Linked DNA regions of Thermochromatium tepidum ATCC 43061. The protein of the gene in region 1 interacts with the protein of each later gene in a pairwise test. Links are inferred from orthologs where the notes say so. Each region holds a gene or a part of one and is shown in the gene's direction. Other genes may lie near its edges.

Region 1 (6,148 bases):
ATTGCTCGGGCGCGATCCCACAGCCGCTGTCTTGGACCGAGACACAGAGATCGAGCTGCCCATCGGGACGTTCGCGATGGCCGATGCGGACCTCGATGCTGCCGCGCTCGGTGAACTTGATGGCGTTCCCGACCAGATTGACCAGGATCTGCTGGAGTCGCCAGGGGTCGCCGATCAGCCGATCGGGCAGTTCTGGATCCTGGATGAGCACCAGCTCCAGATGCTTGGCATAGGCACGCTGACCGGTGGCGCTCACCAGGCTGGCGATGACCTCGCCGAGCGAGAACGGGATGTGCTCGAGCTGGAGACGCCCGGCCTCGATGCGCGAGAAATCGAGGATGTCGTTGATGATCGACAACAGGAGCTGACCCGAGCCGCGGATGGCCTCGACCCAATGGCGCTGGCGATCGTTGAGCCTTGATCCGCGCAGCAGCTCGATCATGCTCAGCACGCCATTGAGCGGGGTGCGGATCTCGTGGCTCATGCTGGCCAGAAAGGCACTCTTGAGCTCGCTCGCCTGTTCGGCGGCCTCCTTGGCCTGACGCAGGTCGCGCGCGACCTTCTGATCGGTGACGTCGCGGATCATCAGCATGATCTCGTTGCCGACCAGGGGGAAGACATGGCAGTCCAGCCACTGGGTATGGCCGGCGCGGACCAGGGGGAACTCGGCGAGATGGATACCGCCCTTGCCCGCGGCGACCTCCTTCACGGCGGCGTGTAGCTCGGGCGATTCATGCGTGTCGATCACCTCGTGCAACCAGACGTCCGAACGTCCGTCGAGGTCGATGATGGCCAGCTCGCGGCACTGTGGGTTGGCCTCCTCGATACGAAAGCCCTGGGGATGGGGCGACAACACCATGGCCGCGCTGATCATGTTCTCAAACAGGGCGCGGTAGCGGCTCTCGCTACGCTTGCTGTCATCGTGCGCTGGATCCGAGCTCATGGATCGATCTCCTCGTTCAGGGTCAATTCCCCTCGACTAAAGTCAGGGGCTTGTGGTTGAGCGAAGGGTCATGATCACCCACCACCCTAGGCCGATTGACAACGACCCTCTCGGCACAGGCATACCGTGCCGCGATCGTCTTGGCAGCCCTGAGGTCGGCGGCCAGACGATAACCGCACGACGGGCATTCAAAGTGGGGCCCCGCGGCGAGCGCCCTTGTCGGTCGCGCCCCAGCGCGAACAGGTGCAACTGTCCCTGAAATCACCTTATGATTTGATCCTGCTATTCCTGACAGACATAGGCCGGCCCGTGAATCGACCGAAACACCCTCAGCTCCCGAACCTACCCATGTTGGCCTCGGAACGCCGCGCCGCCGCCGGACTCGCCGCCATCTTCTCGACGCGGATGCTCGGGCTGTTCATGGTGCTGCCGGTGCTGGCGCTCTATGCCCATGACCTGCCCGGCGCCACACCCTTACTGGTCGGTCTTGCGATCGGCGCCTATGGCCTGACTCAGGCGCTGTTCCAGATCCCGCTCGGTCTGTTGTCCGACCGCATCGGACGCAAGCCGGTGATCTATGGTGGGCTGACGTTGTTTCTGATCGGCAGCCTGGTTGCGGCCCTGGCCGATAGTATCTACTGGATCATCCTCGGGCGCGCGCTCCAGGGCAGCGGGGCGATCGCAGCAGCCATCATCGCCCTGACCGCCGATCTCACCCGCGAGACGGTGCGCACCAAGGGCATGGCAGTGATCGGGATCAGTGTCGCCCTGTCTTTCGCCGCCGCCCTGGTGGTCGGGCCACCGCTGACGGGGCTGATCGGGGTCCCGGGGCTATTCTGGCTCACGGCCTTGCTCGCGCTTGCCGGGATGCTATTGTTGACCTTCGTGGTCCCGGACCCCCAACACTCGGGGGTGCATCGCGATGCCCAGCCGGTGCTGGACCAGCTCGCCGGCGTGATGCGCGATCCGACCCTGGTTCGGTTGGATCTGGCAATCTTCATGCTGCATCTGACCATGGTCAGTCTGTTCGTGGTGTTGCCGCTATCGCTGCGCGAGGCCGGTCTACCCGTGACCAAGCACTGGGTGCTCTATCTGCCAGCGGTGTTGGTAGCCATCCCGGCGATGGTGCCCTTCATCGTGCTCGCCGAGCGGCGCGACCAGGTGCGCTCGGTGCTGATCGGCTCGGTGGCGGTGCTCGGGCTCTCGACGCTGGGCTTCTATCTGTTCAACCGGTCGCTGTGGCTGATCGGGGTGCTGCTGGCTGTGGTCTTTACCATCTTCAATCTGCTGGAGGCCGTACTACCGGCGCTGGTCTCCAAGGCGGCGCCGGCCGGGACCAAGGGCACGGCCATGGGCGTTTTCTCCAGCGCCCAGTTCATCGGCGCCTTTCTCGGTGGACTGCTCGGCGGACTGGCGCATGCGCACTTCGGGGTCGAGGCGGTCTATCTGGTCGGGGGGCTGACGTCCCTGCTGTGGCTGCGGCTGGTCTGGACCCTACCGATCCCAGAGGACCTAAGCCGGCATGTGATCGCGCTCGATACCTCGGGCGCCGGGTTCGATGTCTCCAGTCTGGAACAGCAACTGCTGGAGGTCCCGGGCGTGAAGGAGGCCGTGATCGCCGTCGATGAGGGCGTGGCCTACCTCAAGGTGGACAGTCGTCACACCGATTGGACGAGATTGCAGCGGTTTTCTGCCGTCAACGTCTAGAGAAGCGCTGATTTTCAGCGCGTCCCGAGCGCGATCGGCTGGGCTCGGTTCCTTGCACAGAGAGCGATGACCGGCGTCTGCGGGCGACCGGTGGGAGGAGAGAGATGGCAACACGAGGTGTCAACAAAGTCATCCTGATCGGCAATCTCGGCGCCGATCCGGAGGTGCGCTACACGCCGAGCGGTGACGCGGTGGCGAATGTGCGCCTGGCGACCAGCGAAACCTGGAAGGATCGCGCCACGGGCGAGCTGCAGGAGCGGACCGAGTGGCACAACGTGGTCTTCTTCGGCAAGACGGCCGAGATCGTCAAGCAGTATCTGCGCAAGGGTTCCAAGATCTACGTCGAGGGTAAGCTCAGAACCCGCAAGTGGCAGACCCAGGATGGCCAGGACCGCTACACGACCGAGGTCGTGGTCGACATGGGCGGAACCATGCAGATGCTCGACAGCCGGCAGGGCAGCGCCTCCTCGGTGCCCCTGGAAGATACACCACCGCCTGCACGCAGCCGCCCAACGACACCGGATGCGGCCCGTCCGAGCCATCCGGACAGCGGCGGCTTCGGCGACGGGGCCGATTTCGACGACGACATCCCGTTCTAGACCGAGGACCGCCGCCTAAGGAAACGCCGAATAAATCGCGTGTCTCTCAATCGCGGCTGAAGCCGCTCCTAAAAAATCAATGGGTTACGCGAGAAAGTTTTGCTAGGAATGGAATAAATCAGCGTTTCCCTAGAGGTCGAAGCGTTCGAACTCCAGACTGAACTGCCCGCGTCCCTGAGTCAGACTGCGCAAGGTGTTGGCATAACCGAGCAGCGGCTCTAATGCGGCCTCGGCGCGAATGGTGGCCTGGTCATCCTGGATCTCGGTCGCTTGAATCAAGGCGTGCCGTGCCTGGAGATCGCCGAGCACGGCACCCAGGTTCGGTTCCGGGACGACCACTTCCAGACGCATGATGGGGGTCATGAGCCCAGGGTGCGCGTTCTCCAGCGCCTTGCGCAGTGCCTTACCGACGGCCGCTGCCGTGGTCGCCGGCGTCGATCCGGCGCCAAAGAGCTCAATCTCATCGACACTGACCGCCACATCCAACACCTGAGCGCCCTGGAGCGGCCCGCTGGCCAGGGCGATAGCGATCGACTCGCGGATCGCCTGGAGGTGCGTCTCTTCGAATCGAGCACCCTCAGGGAGCAAACGCGGTTGAAGTTCCACGAGATTGCCGCGCCCCCGCGCGCGTGGTCGGACGCTGACGACGGCGCGTGCCATCGGATCGGGCTGGCGCGCATCCGGTGTGGGCAGCGGGGCGAACAGTGCCTCGGCCACCGACGGTTGGGTAATGGTCTCGCGCGTGGCCACAGACGGACGTCCAGCGCGGACACCAACACCGAATTCGCGCTCCAGGCGCTCCATGACGATCTGTAAGTGCAGCTCGCCCATACCTCGGAGCAGACGCTGGCCGGTCTCGGGATCCTCCTCAACCCGCAGTGTTGGGTCTTCCTGCCGGACCTTGTCCAGGACCTCGACGAGCCTGTCCTCTTCGGTGCCGGCCGCAGGTTCGATGGCCAGACCCAGCACCGGATCCTGGGCCTGGATGCGTTCCAGGCTCAGCACCTGGCCCGGGGTACAGAGTGTATCGCCCGTGGTTGCAAAACGCAGTCCGGCCAAAAGCACGATGTCACCGGCCTCGGCCAGATCGCGTTTGGTCTTCTTGCCGGCGTCGACCTCGAACAGACGCGCGACCCGTTCGTGCCGGATCTGCCCGTCGGCGGTCAGGAACTCGATCGCATCACCCGGCGCGAGGCGTCCGCGATAGAGACGAACAAAGACATGGCGCCGCCCGTCCCAAAGCTGTACCTTGAAGGCGAGCGCGGCGAGCGGTCCGTCTGGTGTCATGGCCACCTCCTCGTGTGTCCCGTCGGGCCGCTCGGCAAGCGCCGCCGGTCGGTCGAGCGGGGACGGCAAGAAGTCGATGATGCCATCGAGCAGCGGCTGCACACCAAGGTTGCGCAATGCGCTGCCGCCGTAGCAGGGAAAGAGCGTCCCGGCCAGGGTGGCGGTGCGGATGGCGGCCCGCAGTTGCTCGGGCAAGGGCTCACTGCCGGAGAGCACCAGATCGGCCAGCGACTCCTCGACCTCGGCGGCAGCCAGTGCCAGCGCCTCATGCAGCGCGCGATGACGCTCCCAAAGCTCGGGTGGACAGGGTTCAACGACGACCTGCTCGCCCTGTTCGCCGATGAAACGAATCAGGGTTCGGTCGATCAAATGCAGCACGCCGCCGACTTCGGGCACCGGAACCGTGATCGGCACCGGCTCGACATGGAGGCGCTGCTTGACGGACGCCAAACAACGTTCAAAATCCGCGCCCGGACGATCCATCTTGTTGACGAATAGCAGCGCCGGCAGCTTGAAGCGCGCGCGCTGACGCCACACCGTCTCGGTCTGGGGCTCGACGCCCCGGACACCATCGAGCACGATGACACAGCCATCGAGCACGCGCATGGTGCGTTCGACCTCGATCGAGAAGTCGACGTGTCCAGGGGTGTCGATGAGCTGGATCAGATGCTCGCGCCACTGGGCCTGGGTGACGGCGGCGGTGATGGTGATACCGTGACGCTGTTCCTCGACCAGATAGTCCATGTGGGCCGCGCCATCGTGGACCTCGCCGATCTTGTGCGAGGTGCCGGTGTAGAAGAGGATGCGCTCGGTAAGCGTCGTCTTGCCCGCGTCTACATGAGCGGCAACCCCGATATTGCGAACGTGCGACGATCGGGAGGTTTTTTTCATCGCTTTACAACAGGAGCTAGAGAGATTTATGAGCGGTCTTGAACTTGGCGGTCGCCCTGCAACCTGGCTGGTGCCGGCGCTCTGCGCCTCACTGCTTGGCTGGGGCGTCCACCCGGGCGCCTGGGCCGAGACCTTCCGTCTGGAGAACCCAAACGATTCGGTCGTGGGCACGACCTTTTATTTCACGGCACGCGCCAAGGATACACTCTTGGACATTGCCCGCCAGAACAACCTCGGCTATGACGACATGCGCCAGGCCAACCCCAAGGTCGATACCTGGCTACCGGGCGAGGGAACCCAGGTGCTGGTGCCGGCCTCCTATGTGCTGCCGAACGTGCCGCGCCAGGGCATCGTGGTCAATCGAGCCGAGAAACGGCTCTATTACTATCCACCCAATAAACCCAACGAGGTGCGTATCTATGCCATCAGTGTGGGCAAGGAGGCCATGGCCACGCCGCTAGGCAACTTCGAAGTCATCGAGAAACGCAAGGATCCGACCTGGACGCCTGGTCCGATGGTGCGCGCCAACCATGCCGCGCGTGGCCACATCCTGCCGCCCACTGTACCGTCAGGGCCGGACAACCCACTCGGGCACTATGCCATGCGTCTAAGCAATCCGGATTATCTGATCCATGGCACCAATCAACCTTGGGGCCTGGGACTGGAGGTCAGCGGCGGCTGTATCCGGATGTATCCGGAGGCGATCGAGGAGCTCTATGGA
Region 2 (4,550 bases), 2.0 Mb from region 1 along the record:
GCGTATCATCGGCGTCCCAGGCGACGTGATCGGCTATCGCAACAAGACACTCTTCATCAATGGCAAACCTGTCGCCCAGTTGCCGCTCGGCACCTATACAGGCGTCGGTTCCGGACGGGAGATGACCGGGGCGCGCAAGTCGCTGGAACATCTCGACGCAGTCGAGCACGCGATCCTGATCCGTCCGAACGCACCTGATCTGCCACTCGGCTGTCAGGTGCTGGCATTCGGCCCGATCGAGGTTCCCAAGAAACAGTATTTCGTCATGGGCGACAACCGTGACAACAGCAACGATAGCCGCTGTTGGGGCTTCGTACCCGAGGACAATCTCGTCGGTAAGGCGTTTGCAATCTGGATGCACTGGGATGGCGCGCGCGATGGCTTCCCCATCGCCTGGTCGCGTCTTGGGAACGGCATACACTGACCCTGAGGTCTATCCATGTCCAGTCTCACTCAATCGGTCCGGTATCAACGCGGTCTTGGCTTTCCGTCCGTGATCGCGATCATCGCCCTGGCGTCATTTTTCATCACCATCCTCTTCAAGGTCGGCCCGCTCTATATGGGATTCTGGACGGTGCGCTCCATCATGGAGGATATGGCCGCAGATTATGGTAATTCGAGGGAAAATAACTCGCGGGCGATCCTAACGGCGCTCGAAAAACGACTCGACGTCAATAGCGTGACCCATGTCAAGCTCAGTGATTTCGATGTCGAACGGACTGGTGAGCGTCGCTTCAATCTCAAGCTGAATTACGAGCAACGCACGCATCTGTTCTTCAACATCGACGTGGTCGTTTCTTTCAGTCATAAAGTCGAACTCGGTTCAACGTGAATGCCGATCCACATCGATTCGCCAAGCGGCTGGGGCATGACTTCGCCCGTCCAGAGCTGTTGATCCAGGCACTCACCCATCGCAGTGCAGGATCCCTCAACAACGAACGTCTCGAGTTTCTCGGCGACGCCCTGATCGGCCTCGTCATCGCCGAGGCGCTCTGCGAACGCTTTCCCAAGGCCGACGAGGGGACACTGAGCCGGATGCGTGCCTCGCTGGTCAAACGCGAGTCCCTGGCGGCCCTGGCGCGTGAGCTCAGGCTCGGCGATGCCTTGCGGCTCGGGGCCGGCGAGCTTCGCAGCGGTGGGCAGACCCGCGACTCGATCCTGGCCGATGCCCTGGAGGCCGTACTCGGCGCGGTCTATCTGGATGCCGGGTTCGAACGCGCCCGCTCGGTGGTGCTCAGACTCTTCGCCGACCGGCTTGAGCAGACCGATGCCGATCGTGCCGACAAGGATCCCAAGACGCGCTTGCAAGAGTGGCTCCAGTCCTACAAGCGCCCGCTGCCTCAATATCTGGTGCTGTCGATCGATGGCGACCAGCACGATCAGACCTTTATCGTGAGCTGTCAGCTCCAGGATGCCGATATGGCGACATGCGGAATCGGGACCAGTCGGCGCCGCGCCGAGCAGGCGGCGGCCCAATCCATGTTGGAGCGGATCCGGCATGGCTGAATCACACCCCAATGGCTCAGCGCCTGCGGTTGCAACCCGCTGCGGCACCGTGGCCATCGTCGGCCGGCCTAATGTCGGCAAGTCGACCCTGTTGAACCGGATCCTGGGTCAGAAGCTCGTCATCACCTCGCACAAGGCGCAGACGACCCGACACGCGATCCTGGGGATCAAGACCCGCGCCGAGGGCCAGATCCTGTTCGTCGATACGCCCGGCATCCACGAGCGCGGCAACAGCGCGCTGAATCGCTATCTCAACCGTGCCGCGCGGACGGCCATCGCTGAGACCGATCTGGCGCTCCTGGTGGTCGAGGCCGGGCGCTGGACCCAGGAGGACGCCAAGGCGCTGGAGGCGATCGCGGTAGCCGGCGTGCCTGTGATCGCGGTCGTCAACAAGATCGACCGGATTCGCGAGAAACCGAGTCTGTTGCCCTATCTCCAGACGCTCGGGGCGCGCCATGTCTTCCACCAACTCGTCCCGGTCTCGGCGATCAAGGGTGATCAAATCGAGCTCTTGGAACGCCTGATCCTGGAGTCGCTGCCCGAGGCTGAGCCGCTCTTCCCCGAGGATCAGATCACCGACCGCTCGGAGCGGTTCTTTGCTGCTGAATTGGTACGCGAGCAGTTGGTACGGCGCTACGGCCAGGAGCTTCCCTATTGCACCACGGTCGAGATCGAGCGTTTTGAGGTCGCCGAGGGCCGGTATCTGATCTATGCGTTGATCTGGGTCGAGCGTCCGGGGCAGAAGGCCATCCTCATCGGCAAGCACGGCGAGGCGCTCAAAGTCGTGGCCACCCAGGCACGGCTGGAGATGCAGAGGCTCTTCGACCGTCCTGTGTATCTGAAGGTCTGGGTCAAGGTCAAGAAGAGCTGGTCGAGCGACGAGTCGGCGCTCGCCACGCTCGGCTATCGCGACTGAAGCGATTTTCGGTCAAGACCCGGCCCGTCCTAACCAAGGGCGAGCGACCCGACCCTGCGGCCCTGCCGACCCGGATGCACACCGACGCCATGAGCACACTGCAAGCCTTCTCCGACAAAGGGCGCGCCGATCACGCGCTATCAGGCGCTCCAGAGCGATCTGCGCGAGCAAGGCAGCATCCAGCGTCACCTGGACGACCTGAAGGTCGAAACCGAACGGCAACGGCCTGGACGATAAAGATGTTCGTAAACTGTCCTCATCTGAATTGACCCGCGAACTGTTTCCAGCCTTCGTACTCCATCGGCGCGACTATGGCGATACCAGTCTGTTGCTGGAGATCCTGGCCGTGGGGCAGGGGCGTTTGGCCGCCATCGCCAAGGGTGCACGGCGTCCGCGCCGGATGGCGAGTGCGCTCTTGCAGCCCTTCCAGCCGCTGTGGCTGGCGATGACCGGGCGCGGCGAGGTGCGAACCCTGACCACCGTCGAGGCGGCCGGGGCGCCGCTTGCGCTCCAGGGGGCGGCGCTGTTCGCCGGCTTCTATCTCAACGAACTGCTGTTGCGGATGCTGGTGCGTCACGATCCCCATGATGCGCTGTTCGTCTTCTACCAGAAGACCCTGGCCGATCTGACCGAGGGCTCGGATCTGGAGACGCCGCTACGCCATTTCGAGTGCCGACTGCTCGCCGAACTCGGCTATGGGCTGATACTCGATCGGGTCTTTGGCAATAACACACCCGTGGTCGCCGAGGCCGTCTATGTCTATGAACGCGAGCGAGGTCCATGCCATCCGAGTGAATGTGGGCATGGCCCTCGGGTCTCGGGCGCGACCCTGCTCGCGCTCGCCCACGACCAACCGCTCGCCGGCGAGTCGCGACGCGAGGCGCGGACCCTGTTGCGCCATGTGCTCGAACCCCATCTCGGCGCTCGACCGCTCAAGAGCCGCGAACTCTATCGACATTGGCTCGCCGCTAAATCCATTCACGAGAAATAGCTCATGTCATCACCTTCGCAGACCCCAACCGAGATCCTGCTCGGTGTCAATATCGATCATGTAGCCACTCTGCGTCAGGCGCGTGGCACCCGCTACCCCGAACCCATCCAGGCCGCACTCGTGGCCGAACAGGCCGGGGCCGACGCCATCACGCTCCATCTGCGCGAAGACCGGCGTCATATCCAGGACCGCGACGTCGCGATGTTGCGCGACATCCTGCAAACGCGCATGAACCTGGAGATGGCCGTCACCCCCGAGATGGCCGCCGTCGCCGACCGGATCCGTCCGTCCGATTGCTGTCTGGTGCCCGAGCGGCGCGAGGAACTGACCACCGAGGGCGGGCTGGACGTGGCGAGCCGTCAGGACGAGCTGCGCGCCTTCTGCACCCGGCTGGCTGAGTCCGGCATTCGGGTCTCGCTCTTCATCGACGCCGATCCGCTCCAGGTCGAGGCCGCACATGCGGTCGGTGCCCCGGTAATCGAGATCCATACCGGACACTATGCCGACGCGCGTGATCCAACCGAGCGTGCAGCCCAGCTGGAACGCATCCGCTCAGCCGTCGAACTGGGGCTGTCGCTCGGGCTTCAGGTCAACGCCGGGCATGGGCTCGACTATCACAATGTCGTGGCGATCGCCGCGATTCCGGGCGTGCGCGAACTCAACATCGGGCACGCGATCATCGCGCGTGCGCTCTTTTCCGGACTCGACCGGGCGGTGCGCGACATGAAGTCCCTCATGGAACGCGCCGCCGCCGCTCGCCCTCCAGTTTGATGGGGACAGGATGAGCGGCGGTATGGCGCTTGGGTTGTATACCGCGCTCTGGCGTCTGGCGCTGCCGCTGGTGCTGGCGCGTCTCTATTGGCGCGGTCGCACGCATCCGGACGCTCGCCGCCGCCTCGGCGAGCGGTTGGCCTGGGGGCAGGGGCGAGACGGGATTGGCGCGTCGCCGGTCGATCTCTGGATCCATGCCGTCTCTGTGGGCGAGGTCCAGGCCGCCGCCGCCCTGATCCGGCGTCTGCTGGAGTCCGAGCCAGGGCGCCGGATCCTGGTGACCACCACCACACCGACGGGGGCCGAACGACTGCGGGCGCTCTTCGGCGACCAGGTCGCGCATCGCTATACCCCCTTCGATCTACC
Region 3 (4,617 bases), 590 kb from region 1 along the record:
GCGATCAGCCGGACATCCAATCCAGAGGCTTCGGCCACGCGCCTGAACAGCACGACATCCTTGTGCAGATGTTTGAGCGGAAAGTTGGCCATTCCGTAGTCGTGCGCCAGATACCTGGCGAGCTTCTTGTCGAAGGTCTGGGCATACAGCGCGCTTGCACGCAGGAGTTCCATGAAGGTCTCGACTGCGATCCCCTCGCGCCGCACCAATCCGAGGCTCAGGGCAAAGGTCGCCGTCAGACCGGCGATCAGCTGATTCATGGCCAGCTTCAGGACCGCGCCCTGCCCCACGGGGCCGATCAGGTGCGGATCCCGGCTCAGGGCGCGGAAGACGGGCAGACAGCGCGCATAGAGATCCGGGTCGCCACCCGCCATGAGGATGAGCCTCCCATCGCGCGCCTCGGGCAGACTACCGAGCACCGGGGCCTCCAGATAGGCGCCACCCGCGGTAGACACCCGCTCGGCGATCTCCTGGCTCTCGTCTGGGGCGATGGTCCCCATCTGAATCAGGATGCGCCCGGCCAACGACTGGGTCTCGCCCGGTTTGAACAGGGTCGTATGGATGGCCTGGGCATCGCTCAAGAGGAGCAGGGTCAGATCCGCGGCCTCGATCGCCTCCCAGACATTGCTGGCTAGATTGAGCCCGCGCCGGCGCGCCGACTCGGCCCGCTCGGCACCGCGATTCCAGCCGATGACCTCATAGCCCTGATGCTTGAGCCGTAGCGCGACCTCGGCGCCAAGTAGACCCATCCCCAATACCGCGACCTTCATGGCTGAGACTCCAGGTGACGGAGTGAGGCGATGACGGGCGCGGTGTCCGGACGCACCCCGCGCCAGAGAAAAAACGACTCGGCCGCCTGCTCGACCAACATCCCCAGGCCATCGAGCGCCTGGGCCGCGCCCTGTTCGGCACCCCAGCGACAGAAGGGGGTTGGTTGATCACCGTAGAGCATGTCATAGACCCAAGCACCGGGCGCCAGACAGTCGTTCGGGATCGCCGGCACGGCAGCGTCCAATCCTGCCGAGGTGGCGTTGATGATGAGGTCGAAACGCTCGCCCGCCAACGCGCCGAACCCGCAGCCGGTGACCGGACCCAAAAGTCTGGCGCGACGAGCGAGATCCAGCGCCCTGGACTCGGTGCGATTGGCGATGACCAGGTGTGCGAGCCCGGTTGCAAGCAGCGACTCGAGCACACCGCGCGCCGCCCCACCGGCACCGACCAACAGGACCCGCGCTCCCTGGAAGTCAAAGCCGTGATTGCAAGCCAGATCGCGCACCAACCCCACTCCATCGGTGTTGTCGCCCCTTAGCCGACCGTCCTTGAGCCGGATCAGGGTATTGACCGCACCGGCAAGTTCAGCACGCTCGCTGCGCTCTTCGGCCAGGGCAAAGGCCTGCTCTTTGAACGGCAGGGTCACGTTCAGACCCCGCCCACCCGCAGCCAGGAAGCGACTTACGTCGCCGGCGAAGTCGTCGAGCGCACCGAGCAGCCGCCCATACTCCAGATCCTGACCGGTCTGGCGTGCAAAGGCCGCATGGATCAGGGGCGACTTGCTGTGGGCGATCGGATTGCCGATGACGGCATAGCGGTCGGTCATGATTGTCACCTATCGGGCCCGGGAAACTCGACAAACGGCAGGTGGCGGCTGGTGATAAGACAACAAAAGGAAAGACACTTAAGGATCATATCAGACTTGGCGCCAAGCGGTTCACCGCCCTGCCTTCACTGTCCATCGCGTCTGCGCAACCCTCGAGGGAGGATAGCCAAGGCCACTGCAACCGCTCGGTCAGACTGACTCAATCCGGCTCAACCAGCGGCCTGCGGCGCGCGCAGGCGGATGACGCTCGCGGTAGCGCATTCACCCTCTCGTCCATTCGGAGCAGGATTGACATCCGCTGTCGAGCCGGTGAAAACCTTCAAAAGGTCACAGCAACTAGATAAACACGCAGGAACGAGCAGGTGTCTAAAGAGACTGTTCAAGCCCTGACTGATTCGTCGATAGACGGCCTGGATCGGGCAGCCATATGGCGGGTCGCGGTAGAGGCGCCACTGGCCGACACCCTCGACTATCTGCCACCGCTCGATCCGCCGCCTGCTGGGTCGCGTCCGGGACTGCGTCTGCTGGTACCCTTTGGACGCGGCGCTCGGGTGGGAATCTTGATCGAGGTCGTCGACCAAAGCGCGCATCCAGCCGACAAGCTCAGGCGGGTCGAGCGGGTGCTGGATCCCGAGCCGCTGTTCGACGTCCTGGACCTGAGACTGCTGGCCTGGGCGGCGGCCTACTATCAGCAACCGCTCGGCGCGGCGCTGTTCGCCGCGCTCCCGGCGCGTCTGCGCACTCCCGAGCCACTGTCGGTGGAAACCGCGCCTGGACTCCGGGCGACCGAGTCTGGCCGGGCGGTCGATCTGGAGACACTCAGCCGCGCGCCCAAACAACGCGCGCTCCTCGATGCCCTGCGTTCCGAACCTGAAGGACTGACGCTCGGCGAGCTAACGGCGCGACTCGGCGACAGCCAGAGCGCCATTCGCACGCTCAGGTCCAAGGGATGGATCACCGACGTTCAGCTCGCGCGTGCGCCCGATCCCGTCACCGAAACGCCGCCGCTCGCCGGCCCTGAACTCCATGCCGAACAGCAGGCCGCCGTCGAGGCCGTTCAAGCCGCTTTCGGCGCCTTTGGCGCCTTTCTGCTCGACGGCGTGACCGGCAGCGGCAAGACCGAGGTCTATATCCGGCTGATCGAGTCTGTCATCGCCCAGGGGCGACAGGCACTCGTCGTCGTGCCTGAAATCGGCCTAACGCCCCAGTTGCGTGAGCGCTTCCGCACCCGACTGCCCGGCCCCATTGCCGTGCTGCATTCGGCACTCAAGGCCAGCGAGCGCGAGCGCAACTGGCTGCGCGCGGCGCGCGGTGAGGCCAATCTGATCCTCGGCACCCGCTCGGCGGTGCTGGCGCCGATCCCGCGTCTGGGACTGATCGTGGTCGACGAGGAGCACGATGACTCATTCAAGCAACAGGATGGACTGCGCTACTCGGGACGCGATCTGGCGGTACGCCGTGCCCAGCTCGCTGGCTGTCCGGTGGTGCTGGGTTCGGCCACGCCCTCGCTGGAGACACTGCGCAATGCCAAGCTCGGACGCTACGGTTGGCTGCGTCTGACTAAGCGCGCCGGCGGTGCGCGTGCGCCGACGATCTCGATCCTCGATATCCGTAATCAGCCACTGCGCGCCGGACTCTCGCCAGTGTTGCGCGCGCACATGCACGCCGAGCTCGCGGCGGGCAACCAGATCCTGCTCTTTCTCAACCGACGGGGCTATGCGCCCGTACTCACCTGTCATGCCTGCGGCTGGGTCGGCGAGTGTCCGCACTGCGACGCGCGTCTGACCCTGCATCTGAGCGAGCGCCGGCTGTGGTGTCACCATTGCGGCTGGTCCTGTCCCCAACCTGATCTCTGTCCCGCGTGCCGGCGTCCGGAGTTGCAGATGCTCGGACGCGGCACCGAACGGCTGGAGGAGGAACTGGTCGCGCTCTTCCCCGAGACGCGCATCGCCCGGCTCGATCGCGACAGCACGCGCCGCCGGGGCGAACTCGGGCGGGTGCTGGACGCGGTCCACAGAGGCGAGATCCAGATCCTGCTCGGTACCCAGATGCTGGCCAAGGGCCATGACTTTCCGGGTGTGACCCTGGTCGGCGTCCTGGAGCTCGACCAGGCGCTCTATGCCAGTGATTTCCGCGCCGCCGAGCGCATCGCCCAGCTCATCGTCCAGGTCGCCGGACGGGCCGGGCGCGCCGAGCGTCCAGGGCGGGTCGTGCTTCAGACCCGTCATCCCGAGCATCCGTTGTTGCAATCACTGTTGCGCGAGGGCTATTCGGGCTTCGCGGAGGCCGCGTTGCGCGAGCGCGCCGAGGCCGAGCTACCGCCCTACAGTCATCTGGCGCTGGCACGCGCCGAGTCACCCAACCCCGAGGATGCCCTGGCCTTTTTGCGCCAGGCGCACGAACTGGGCGAACGGCTCGCCGCTGACTCGGGCGCGATCCAGCTGCTGGGGCCGATCCCGGCACCGATGGAGCGACGCGCTGGACGCCATCGCGCCCAGCTCCTGATCCAGTGTGCCGAGCGTCCGCGCCTGCAAGGCTTCCTCACCCGCTGGGTGAACGAGGTCCGCACCCTGCCAAGACGCAAGGGACTGCGCTGGTCGCTCGATGTCGATCCACGCGATCTGCTGTAAATCCCTTGTGCCGCCGATTCAGGTATGCTTAGCGCCTCGGATCAGCCCCGCCCAGGGCCCTCTCTTCTCGCGAGAGAGGGGTGGGAGAGAGGGGCAACCGCCCGATCATGTCATTCACCCCAGCAGACCGCCTCGCCCGACGCCTGGCATCCGCTCGAGCCGTCCCGGCGCGCGGTGGTCGAGCCCTTATCCACAATGAAGTCAGACATCAAAGCCCTGCTCTCCGCTGCGCTCGACACCCTGATCGGTGAGGGCCGACTCCCTCTCGCCGAACCACCCGAGATCCAGGTCGAGCGCGCCAAGGACAGCGCGCACGGTGATTTTGCCTCTAACCTGGCCTTGCTGCTGGCCCCATCACTCGGCACCAGACCGCGCGACCTTGCACACCAG

Evidence for each region.
Region 2: the proteins of ssb (region 1) and recO interact in binary tests that used the Escherichia coli proteins (3 or more experiments, as listed by UniProt). The link is inferred for Thermochromatium tepidum ATCC 43061 from one-to-one orthologs.
Region 3: the proteins of ssb (region 1) and E6P07_RS12690 interact in binary tests that used the Escherichia coli proteins (3 or more experiments, as listed by UniProt). The link is inferred for Thermochromatium tepidum ATCC 43061 from one-to-one orthologs.

Annotation. Positions count from the first base shown.
Region 1 is NZ_CP039268.1:2,154,133-2,160,280, reverse strand. The notes cover bases 1,679-4,501. They hold ssb (single-stranded DNA-binding protein), read left to right. Parts: upstream 1,679-2,754; coding sequence 2,755-3,249; downstream 3,250-4,501. Other genes in these bases: E6P07_RS09930 (elongation factor G), read right to left, coding at 3,379-4,501; E6P07_RS09940 (MFS transporter), read left to right, coding at 1,679-2,650. In the rest of the region: E6P07_RS09945 (ATP-binding protein), read right to left, coding at 1-943; more of E6P07_RS09940, read left to right, coding at 1,292-1,678; more of E6P07_RS09930, read right to left, coding at 4,502-5,427; E6P07_RS09925 (L,D-transpeptidase family protein), read left to right, coding at 5,456-6,148. UniProt on the Escherichia coli protein: Plays an important role in DNA replication, recombination and repair. Binds to ssDNA and to an array of partner proteins to recruit them to their sites of action during DNA metabolism. Acts as a sliding platform that migrates on DNA via reptation.
Region 2 is NZ_CP039268.1:170,164-174,713, forward strand. The notes cover bases 1,663-4,550. They hold recO (DNA repair protein RecO), read left to right. Parts: upstream 1,663-2,687; coding sequence 2,688-3,413; downstream 3,414-4,550. Other genes in these bases: era (GTPase Era), read left to right, coding at 1,663-2,422; pdxJ (pyridoxine 5'-phosphate synthase), read left to right, coding at 3,417-4,184; waaA (lipid IV(A) 3-deoxy-D-manno-octulosonic acid transferase), read left to right, coding at 4,207-4,550. Outside these bases: lepB (signal peptidase I), read left to right, coding at 1-424; E6P07_RS00790 (DUF4845 domain-containing protein), read left to right, coding at 440-832; rnc (ribonuclease III), read left to right, coding at 829-1,506; more of era, read left to right, coding at 1,499-1,662. UniProt on the Escherichia coli protein: Involved in DNA repair and RecF pathway recombination.
Region 3 is NZ_CP039268.1:2,744,970-2,749,586, forward strand. The notes cover bases 1,663-4,617. They hold E6P07_RS12690 (primosomal protein N'), read left to right. Parts: upstream 1,663-2,007; coding sequence 2,008-4,227; downstream 4,228-4,617. Other genes in these bases: argS (arginine--tRNA ligase), read left to right, coding at 4,423-4,617. Outside these bases: E6P07_RS12680 (NAD(P)-dependent oxidoreductase), read right to left, coding at 1-770; aroE (shikimate dehydrogenase), read right to left, coding at 767-1,597.